4 regions of the Pseudomonas sp. C9-3 genome follow, and region 2 is predicted to be linked to each of the others. Evidence: riboswitches for the same ligand, from Rfam matches in the RefSeq annotation. Region 2 holds a riboswitch; each other region holds the start of a gene.
The links. Region 2 has a riboswitch for cobalamin ahead of cobG (precorrin-3B synthase). Riboswitches for the same ligand answer to the same signal wherever they lie in the genome.
Positions count from the first base shown of each region.

Region 1: it holds a riboswitch for cobalamin, as region 2 does, so the genes downstream of both, RS899_RS02905 (TonB-dependent receptor plug domain-containing protein) here and cobG (precorrin-3B synthase) in region 2, are expected to answer to the same signal.
Region 3: it holds a riboswitch for cobalamin, as region 2 does, so the genes downstream of both, cobO (cob(I)yrinic acid a,c-diamide adenosyltransferase) here and cobG (precorrin-3B synthase) in region 2, are expected to answer to the same signal.
Region 4: it holds a riboswitch for cobalamin, as region 2 does, so the genes downstream of both, RS899_RS00270 (TonB-dependent receptor domain-containing protein) here and cobG (precorrin-3B synthase) in region 2, are expected to answer to the same signal.

Region 1 is NZ_CP135919.1:645,685-647,861, reverse strand. Features, by position in the region: gene RS899_RS02905 (TonB-dependent receptor plug domain-containing protein) at 1-1,186, opposite strand, end outside; cobalamin riboswitch at 1,434-1,640, opposite strand; gene RS899_RS02900 (VOC family protein) at 1,700-2,128, opposite strand.
Region 2 is NZ_CP135919.1:6,617,704-6,619,880, reverse strand. Features, by position in the region: gene cbiE (precorrin-6y C5,15-methyltransferase (decarboxylating) subunit CbiE) at 1-455, opposite strand, end outside; cobalamin riboswitch at 523-762, shown strand; gene cobG (precorrin-3B synthase) at 840-2,177, shown strand, end outside.
Region 3 is NZ_CP135919.1:4,265,327-4,267,503, reverse strand. Features, by position in the region: gene RS899_RS19540 (MlaE family lipid ABC transporter permease subunit) at 1-262, opposite strand, end outside; cobalamin riboswitch at 393-617, shown strand; gene cobO (cob(I)yrinic acid a,c-diamide adenosyltransferase) at 895-1,506, shown strand; gene RS899_RS19530 (cobyrinate a,c-diamide synthase) at 1,535-2,177, shown strand, end outside.
Region 4 is NZ_CP135919.1:55,569-57,745, forward strand. Features, by position in the region: gene RS899_RS00270 (TonB-dependent receptor domain-containing protein) at 1-1,065, opposite strand, end outside; cobalamin riboswitch at 1,155-1,358, opposite strand; gene dxs (1-deoxy-D-xylulose-5-phosphate synthase) at 1,378-2,177, opposite strand, start outside.

The DNA of each region.
Region 1 (2,177 bases), 700 kb from region 2:
GCTGCTCGGCAGTGGGCAACTTGAAGGCCGTGCCGAACTGGCCGCGCAGCTTGAGTTGCTGGGTTAGGTCATAGAGCGAGGTCAGCATCCACACCGTGGCGCCTTCGCCGCCGGAGATTTCCTCGCGGCGCACGCCCAGGCTCGGGTGCCAGTCGGGCAGCGCGTCGATGCGCGGGCGCAGCTGGGCGTACAGCGCATGGGACTCGGCCTTGTCGTTGTCGATGATCAGCACATCGTCCTGGCCCTTGTACCACTGGTTGTCGCTCCCGAAGACCAGCTCGTGACCGCCACCGAACCTGGCCTTGCCTTCGAGCTGCGCCCCCCAGTCGGTAAAGCCCCAGTAGTCATTGTGATTGAGCACCTGGGTGCCGCCGCCCTGCAGGTTGTAGACGCGGTCGTAGCGGGTATCCCAGTCGTTGATGTGGGTCTTGGCGAACCAGCTGAAGTCGTCGTTGACGCTCTGCTGGAAGGTCGCCGTGGCGATCTGTTGCACGCGGTTGTTGCTGGTGTGGTGGTTCGATGTCGGCCGGGCGAAGTCCAGCTCGGCGTCGGCGTACTGGTAGAACAGCTCCAGCCGCGAGGCATCGCCGATGGCCTGGATGGCCTTGGCGCCGAACACGTTGACGTCATAGGAGCGGCGCTTGTCGCTGACGGTGTCAGTCATGTCACGGTCGCGGTACGGCTGGTAGCCGTCGGAGCGGTTGTGGCTGACATAGGCCATCAGGCCGAGGTCGCCCAGGCCGTTCTGCACGATCTTCTCGGCGCGGGCATCGCCGCTGCGGCCCTTGAACGTATCCAGGCCCAGGTTGACCTCACCGGACGCCTCGCGCGAACGCGCGCTGCGGGTGACGATATTGATCAACCCGGACACCGCCTGGGTGCCGAACAGCAGGCCCTGGCCGCCCTTGAGCACCTCGATGCGCTCCACCGCAGTGGTCGGCAGGGTATCGATGTAGATGCCGCCGTAGAGGCGATTGTTCAGGCGCACGCCATCCAGCAGGATCAGCGTGTCGTCGTTGCGCCCGCCCAGCAGCGAGTAGGTGCCGTAGTCGAACGGGCCATTCTTCGGCGCGACGAACAGGCCGGGCACGTACATCTGCAGCACGCGGGTGATGTCGGCACTGGGGCCGGCGCGCTCGATCTGCTCGCGGTCGATGACCTCCAGCTTGCTGCCGTAGCGAGCCATGTCGGCCACCGTCGTGGACTCCACGGAAGGCGCGCTGACGATTTCATCCGCCAAGTCGAGGGGAGCCGCCACAAGCTGCGAACTCAGGGCACAGAGGGAGAGAACGGGAGTCCAGCGCAAGGCGCGCCGGGAGTTGGAAGCAGGAGAATACAAGGTGATCGCCTCGAAATCGGGATTTCGCAGGCGGCGCAGCGACACCCGGAACGAGCGCGCCCCGGGAACCGGCTCACGCCCGCCCACCGCGGGTTTGCCAAACAGGTTCCAGGCCGGTCTCCGGGCTTGCGAGGGTCCTGGGGCATCCGCCTTCCCATGCTTGCGCACAGTGGCCTAGTGGATGCTCCGCTCGCTTACCGTTGCGGGGGCAGCGCCGGACTGATCGCACGAAGGCGACGCACCGGCTTCCCGTTTCACCCCACGCACGGCGGCGGGGGGCACCTGAAACGGGGCGCATATCAACACTTGCGATGGGAAAGCGTCAAGCTCGGGGCTTGCGCAGGATGTTGCAGGGCGGCGTCAGTGCCAGGGATCGTAGGTGCCGAAGCTCCAGATATGCCCTTCCGGATCACGACAGGTGAAGCCCTGGCCGCCGTAGTCTTCGTCCTTGATGTCGATGACGATCTGCGCGCCGCCATCCACCGCTGCGCGGTACAGCGCTTCGGCATCCTTCACCACCACGTAGATGCTCTGGGTGCAGCCGCCGATCTCGTCGGGCTGGCGCATCAGGCGGCCGTACTCGTTGTCGTGCAACGAGCCGAGCATCACCAGGCCGCTGCCGTCAGCCAGCGCCAGCTGCGCGTGGGCGATTCCGCCGTGGTCATCGGCAACGACCAGTTGCCGCTGGAAGCCGAAGGTGGCGCACAGCCAGTCGATGGCCTGGGGCGCATCGCGGTAGCGCAGGCAGGGAATGACGCTGGGGCGGACGACGGAGGCGGGCTGGGACATGGCGATCTCCGGGGCAGGACGGGCGCAATGCTCTGAGCATAGTCGGCCG
Region 2 (2,177 bases):
GGACTGTCGCCGTCATTGCTGAGGATCAACAGCTTCACACCGTCGTGGATCTGGGCGTTGAGTGCGGCCAATGGACGCGCCACCAGCGACAACAGCGTGCAGTCCTGCAATGCCCAGCCCATCCGCGCGGCAGCCAGCGAGGCGGAGGACGGAGCGCAAAGCACGCGCATTTCCTCGGCCGGAACCTGGCGGGCCAGGCTTGCGCCGACGCCGAACCACATCGGGTCGCCGCTGGCCAGCACGCAGGTCGGTTCGCCGCGCCGGCGCAGCACCGGCTCCAGGCTGAACGGGCTCGGCCAGGCCTGGCGGTTGGCGCGCAGACAGTGCGGCAGCAGCTCCAGCTGGCGCGGCGCGCCGATCACTTCGCTGGCGGCGAGCAGGGCACGGCGCGCGGCCTTGCCGAGGCCGGCGTAACCGTCCTCGCCGATGCCGACGATGGTCAGCCAGGGCGTCATGAAAATTCCTCGAGAGTGCGACGATCGATCCGACGGGCAGGCTTTTCCTGCCTTCGGGCAAAGCAGGCATAATACCCGCTTCGTCGGTGCTCGTAGGACGCTTCGCCCCTATCGGTGAGGTTTCCGGGAGCCGAAGAGGGAACACGGTTAAGCCGTGGCTGCCCCCGCAACTGTAAGCAGCGAGTCCGCGCAATGCGGCGCCACGGGACAGCGTTCCGTGCCGCCGGCCAGGCCACTGGGCAACCGGGAAGGCCGCGCTGGATGAGGACCTGCCAGCCAGGAGACCTGCCGACGAAACCAGTCGCGTGTGCAGACATCGAGCGGGGTGTATCGGTGTCGTGAAGTCCCCTGTGGGGATTCGCAGGTCACCGCGACCCAGCCCTGGTGACCTCAGTGCAAGACACATCCGCTCTGCCCGTCCGCCCGCATGCTTGCCCCGGCCTGCTGCGCATCGTGGCCTCCCGCGATGGCGGCATCTGCCGCATCAAGCTGCCCTGTGGGCAACTGGACGCCAACGCCGCGCGCGCCATCGCCCTGGCTGCCGAACGACATGCCGACGGCGTGCTGGAGGCGACCAACCGCGCCAACCTGCAGATTCGCGGCGTGCATGCCGGCGCTGAAAATGCGCTGAGCCATGAACTGTTGGCCGCCGGCCTCGGCCCACGTGAACTGGCGTCGGATGATGTGCGCAATCTGCTGGTCAGCCCGGCGCTCGGCCTCGACGCCGCCACGGCTTTCGACGCGGCTCCGCTGGCCCGCCAACTGCTCGACCTGCTGGAGCGCACCCCGCGCTTCCATGGCCTGTCGCCCAAGTTCGGCATCCAGCTGGACGGTGGCGAAGCCCTGGCAATGCTGGCGCACCCCAACGATCTCTGGCTGTCGGCGATGTCTGACGACGCAGCACCGCTGTTCGCCTTCGGCCTGGCCGGTTGTCCGCCACGGAACGAGACGGATCGCCCCGCCCTTGCCGCCGTCAGCGCCGAGCAGGTGCCGCTGCTGGTGGAAACCTTGCTGCAGCTGTTCCTCGACCTCGCCGGCGACGGCCAGACGCGCATGCGCCACCTGCGCGAAATGCTCGGCGACGAAGTGCTGCTGGAGCGCCTGCAGCAACGCCTGCCCTTTGCGCTGCAACTCGGACCCGCGGTGGATAACTGGCGTCGCCCTGCAGCGCAGGCTTTCGGCCATCTAGGGATTCAGCCTCAGCGCCAGCCAGAAAGCACCATGGTCGGCGCGGGATTCGTCCTCGGCCGCCTCGACAGCGCCACACTGTTCGGCCTCGCCGATCTCGCCGAGCGCTTCAGCGGCGGGCAGCTGCGGCTGACACCCTGGCAAAGCCTGATCCTGCCGGATGTGGCCCAGGTGGATGCCGCCGTTGCACTCGGCGCACTGGGCGGCCTCGGCCTGGTGATCGACGCTGCGCAGCCGCTGTCGCGCATCGTCGCGTGCAGTGGCTCCAGCGGCTGCGCGCGCGGGCTGGCCGATACCAAGGCCGATGCCTTTCGCCTGGCCGAACGCCTTCGCCACGCGCCGCCAGCTGGCGTCCACCTGTGCGGCTGCCCGCGCTCCTGCGCCGCCGCCCACGTCGCCCCCTACACCCTGCTGGCCGTCGCCGACGGCCGCTATGACCTGTTCCGTCGCGCCGATGGCGTGGCCGGCTTCGGCCAGCCGCTGGCGCGCAACCTTTCCCTCGATGCCGCCGGCGACCTGCTGGCCGCACCCGGA
Region 3 (2,177 bases), 2.4 Mb from region 2:
CGGGGAGGTTGCGGGCAATCTGATCGAGCTGGCTCATGCGCGCGCCGCCGATGATCTCGGCGAGCAGTGCGGCGCCGGCGGTATCCAGCGCGCCAAGGCCGGCGAAATCCAGCTCGGCGGGGGACTCGGCGTTGCGCTGGGCGGCGACCTGGGCTTGCAGCGTGGTGAAGTGCGCGAGTGTCCAGTCGCCGCTGATGTGCATCAGGGACGGGGTCGCGGAGGTGTCGAGCTGAAGCTGGCCGGGTTGGGCAGTCGTCGTCATGATTCGCATTCTAGCGAAGTTGAGCGGCCTGACCACTTGACTTGTGTGACCCTTTTTAGAGCCCTGGCGGTTCTACGGGTGGGCCCCGGCGACAGTCTGTTCAATTGACGCCCCAGCCCGCCAGCCACTAAGCTGCGCGCCTGCTTCAGGTGCCCGCGGCGCAAGTCGAGGGTGAAACAGGGAAGCCGGTGAATTCGATGATCAATCGAGCATTCCGGCGCTGCCCCCGCAACGGTAAGCGAGCTTCGAACCGCATCCGCCACTGTGCCACTGGCATGGGAAGGCGCGGTTCTTTCGGAAACGCCAGGCGCTTCCACTCGCAAGCCCGGAGACCGGCCTGCTGCATCGCATGGCATCGCGGGAGGCGCTGCCGATCGTCGTGGCGCTCCCTGGCGCCGCGCGTTCGATGTCCTCCGCCTGCCCCGACTGGTCAGTGCCGCGCGGGTGAGAGCGGCGGAGAATCCTTCAGGTGAATTCCCTGTTTCCCAAGCCGACGGCTTTCGCGCCGAGCGGCTTTTACCGCATGGCGCCGACGCATGCCGGCGGTTCGTTCCTGCCCATCCCATTCTCCGCTCGCTGCCGCCCGGCCAGCGAGCTGGCGCCTGCGCGCTCCCTTTCTAGAGGCAAACCCCATGACTGAATCCCCTGAAAAGGACGAACGCCACCGTTCGCGCATGCAGCGCAAGAAATCGGTGATCGACGAGAAGATCGCCCAGGCCCAGGGCGAACGCGGTGTGTTCCTGGTCAACAGCGGCAACGGCAAGGGCAAGAGCAGCTCGGCCTTCGGCATGGTCGCCCGCGCGCTGGGCCACGGCATGAAGGTCGGGGTGGTGCAGTTCATCAAGGGGGCTGCGACCACCGGCGAGGAGGCGTTCTTCCGCCGCTTCCCCGAGGAAGTCAGCTTCCATGTCATGGGCGAAGGCTTTACCTGGGAAACCCAGGATCGCCAGCGCGACATCGCCAAGGCACAGGCTGCCTGGGATGTGGCACGCCAACTGCTGAGCGACCCGCAAGTCGGCCTGGTGGTGCTGGACGAGGTGAACATCGCCCTCAAGCACGGCTATCTGGAGCTGGACACCGTGCTCGCCGACATTGCCGCCCGCCCGCCGATGCAGCATGTGGTCGCCACCGGCCGTGGCGTGCAACCGGCCATGGTCGAGGCCGCCGATACCGTGACCGAGATGGGCCTGGTGAAACATGCCTTCAAGGCTGGCATCAAGGCGCAGAAAGGGGTGGAGTTCTGATGCATCCCGTTGTGGCGGAGCGCGCCCGATGACCTCTCGCCAATGCCCTGCACTGCTGATCGCCGCTCCCGCCTCCGGGCAGGGCAAGACCACCGTGACCGCTGCCCTGGCGCGCCTGCACACGCGCCTCGGGCGCAAGGTGCGGGTGTTCAAGTGCGGCCCGGACTTCCTCGACCCGATGATCCTCGCCCGCGCCAGCGGCGCGCCGGTCTATCAGTTGGACCTGTGGATGGTCGGCGAGGGCGAAAGCCGCCGGTTGCTCTGGGAGGCGGCCGGTGAGGCCGACCTGATTCTCATCGAAGGCGTGATGGGCCTGTTCGATGGCTCGCCCTCGGCCGCCGATCTTGCGCGGCGCTTCAACGTGCCGGTGATGGCGGTGATCAATGGCCAGTCCATGGCCCAGACCTTCGGCGCGATGGCCGTCGGCATGGCCACCTACCAGAGCGACCTGCCGTTCTCCGGCGTGCTCGCCAACCGCATCGGCAGCCAGCGCCACCGCGACCTGGTGCGTGACAGCCTGCCGGAATGGATTCGCTGGTATGGCGCGCTGCCGCGCGACACCGAGGTCGAGTTGCCCAGCCGTCATCTCGGGCTGGTGCAGGCCGACGAACTGGCCGACCTCGACGCACGCCTGGACGCCGCCGCCGATGCCCTGGCCGCCAGTGCCAGCA
Region 4 (2,177 bases), 110 kb from region 2:
GTGCTGGGCGAAGAAGGCGCGGTTGCTGCGCTGGTCCTCGGCGAAGTCGGTGCTGCCGTCGACCTTGTCTTCGTACCAGTCGGCGCCCAGGGCCAGTTGATTGGACTCGTCCAGTTGCAGTCGGTTGATCCAGCTCGCCGAGTGGCGGGTGGTTTCCAGCGTGCCATTGTTCCAGCTGTCGGCCGCGCCCACGGCCTTGTTGCGGTCGAAGCTGCGGCCCAGCTCCAGGCGGCTGTTCCACATGTTGGTGATCTGGCCGTCGAGATAGGCGCTGTAGCTGCTGACGCGGAATTCGTCGCGGGGCGAGCCCGGCTCGAAGTTGTAGGCGTCGTCGTACTCGTTCTTGCCGCGCTGATCGTTGAGGTTCAGGCCGGCCTTCCAGTCGTCGCTGAAGCGATGGTCCAGGTTCAGGTGCACGGCCTTGTTGCGCTGGGCGTCGTGGTCGTTGTCGGCGCCGACGTTGTCGCTGGTGCGGTCCCAGCCCTGGCTCTCGTCCAGGCTGCCGCCGAGGTTGTAGCGGGTCTGCTCGTTGCCGCCGGAGAGGCTCAGGCTACGCTCGAAGGTGTCGTGGCTGCCGGCGGCCAGGCGGACTTCCGGGTGCAGGCCGGCTTCGCCGCGGCGGGTGAAGATCTGGATGACGCCGCCAATGGCGTCGGCGCCGTACAGCGCCGAGCGCGGGCCACGGGTCACTTCGACGCGCTCGATGCTATCGATGCTCAGGTAGTCCAGGCGGGCAATGCCGCTGCTGGCCGAGGCGATGCGCTGGCCGTCCACCAGCACCAGGGTCTGCGCGGTGCTGGTGCCGCGCACGGAGTACGAGACCACGCCGCCGGAGCTACCCATCTGCACGCCGGGTACACGGGCGAGCAGGTCAGGGACGCTGCGCACCTGCAGGCGCTCGATGTCGGCGCGGGTGAACACGCTGTTGGCCGAGGTGGCTTCGGCGCGCGGCTGGGCCTGGCGCGCGGAGGTGATCACCTGGTCGGAGAGCCGGTAGATGTCGTCGGCGGCGAACGCCAGGCCGGGCAGCAGGCTGGTGGCCAGGGCGAGTCGGGTCAGTTTCATGGAGCGTCCTCAAAAGCGGGCGGATGACTTTCGAGGAGGGCGTGGCAAGGGCGGCAGGCCGCACTTGACGGTGCGGCCCTCCGCAACACCTGTCGGGGCGTGTCGAGGGCGGTCTCCGGGCTGCCGACGTCACATCGCCGCCTTCCCACAAGAGCAGTGGCCATGGCGATGCTGCGCTCCCTGGGGGAGTGCGTCGGTTACCGTTGCGGGGGCAGCGCAGGTCTTTCACCTGCTTCCCGTTACCTCGAACGAAAACGGGCGCACCTTAGTAGGTGCGCCCGTGGCTGGCAATACTCAGGACGAGGGATGTGCTCAGCGGTCGCCGAGGACGTGCAGGCGCGCACGTAGCGCGGCTTCGATGCCGGCAGCGTCCAGACCGCACTCCGCCAGCATCTGCGCAGGCTTGGCATGCTCGACGTAGTAGTCCGGCAGGCCCAGGTGCAGGATCGGCTGCTGGATATTCTCGCGGGCGAGGAATTCGCTGACGGCGGCGCCGGCGCCACCCATCACCGAGTTCTCCTCGATGGTCACCAGCAACTCGTGGCTGGCGGCCAGCTGGCGCACCAGTTCCTCGTCCAGCGGCTTGACGAAGCGCATGTCGGCGACCGTGGCGTCGAACTGTTCGGCGACTTTCAGTGCCTCGGCCAGCTGCACGCCGAACACCAGGAAGGCGACCTTGCCGGCCTTGCCTTCGCGGCGCACCACGCCCTTGCCGATTTCCACCGGTGCCAGCTCGGCTTCGATGGCGGCGTTCGGGCCGGTGCCGCGCGGGTAGCGTACCGCCGCCGGGCCTTCGAAGTGATGGCCGGTGGTGAGCAGCTTGCGCAGTTCGTTCTCGTCACTGGGGGTCATCACCAGCATGCCGGGGATGCAGCGCAGGTAGGAGAGGTCGAAGCTGCCGGCGTGGGTCGGGCCGTCCTCGCCCACCAGGCCGGCGCGGTCGATGGCGAACAGCACGTCGAGGTTCTGCACCGCGACGTCGTGGATCAACTGGTCGTAGCCGCGCTGCAGGAAGGTGGAGTAGATCGCCACCACCGGCTTGGCGCCGTCGCAGGCCATGCCGGCCGCCAGGGTTACGGCGTGCTGTTCGGCGATGGCGACGTCGAAGTAGC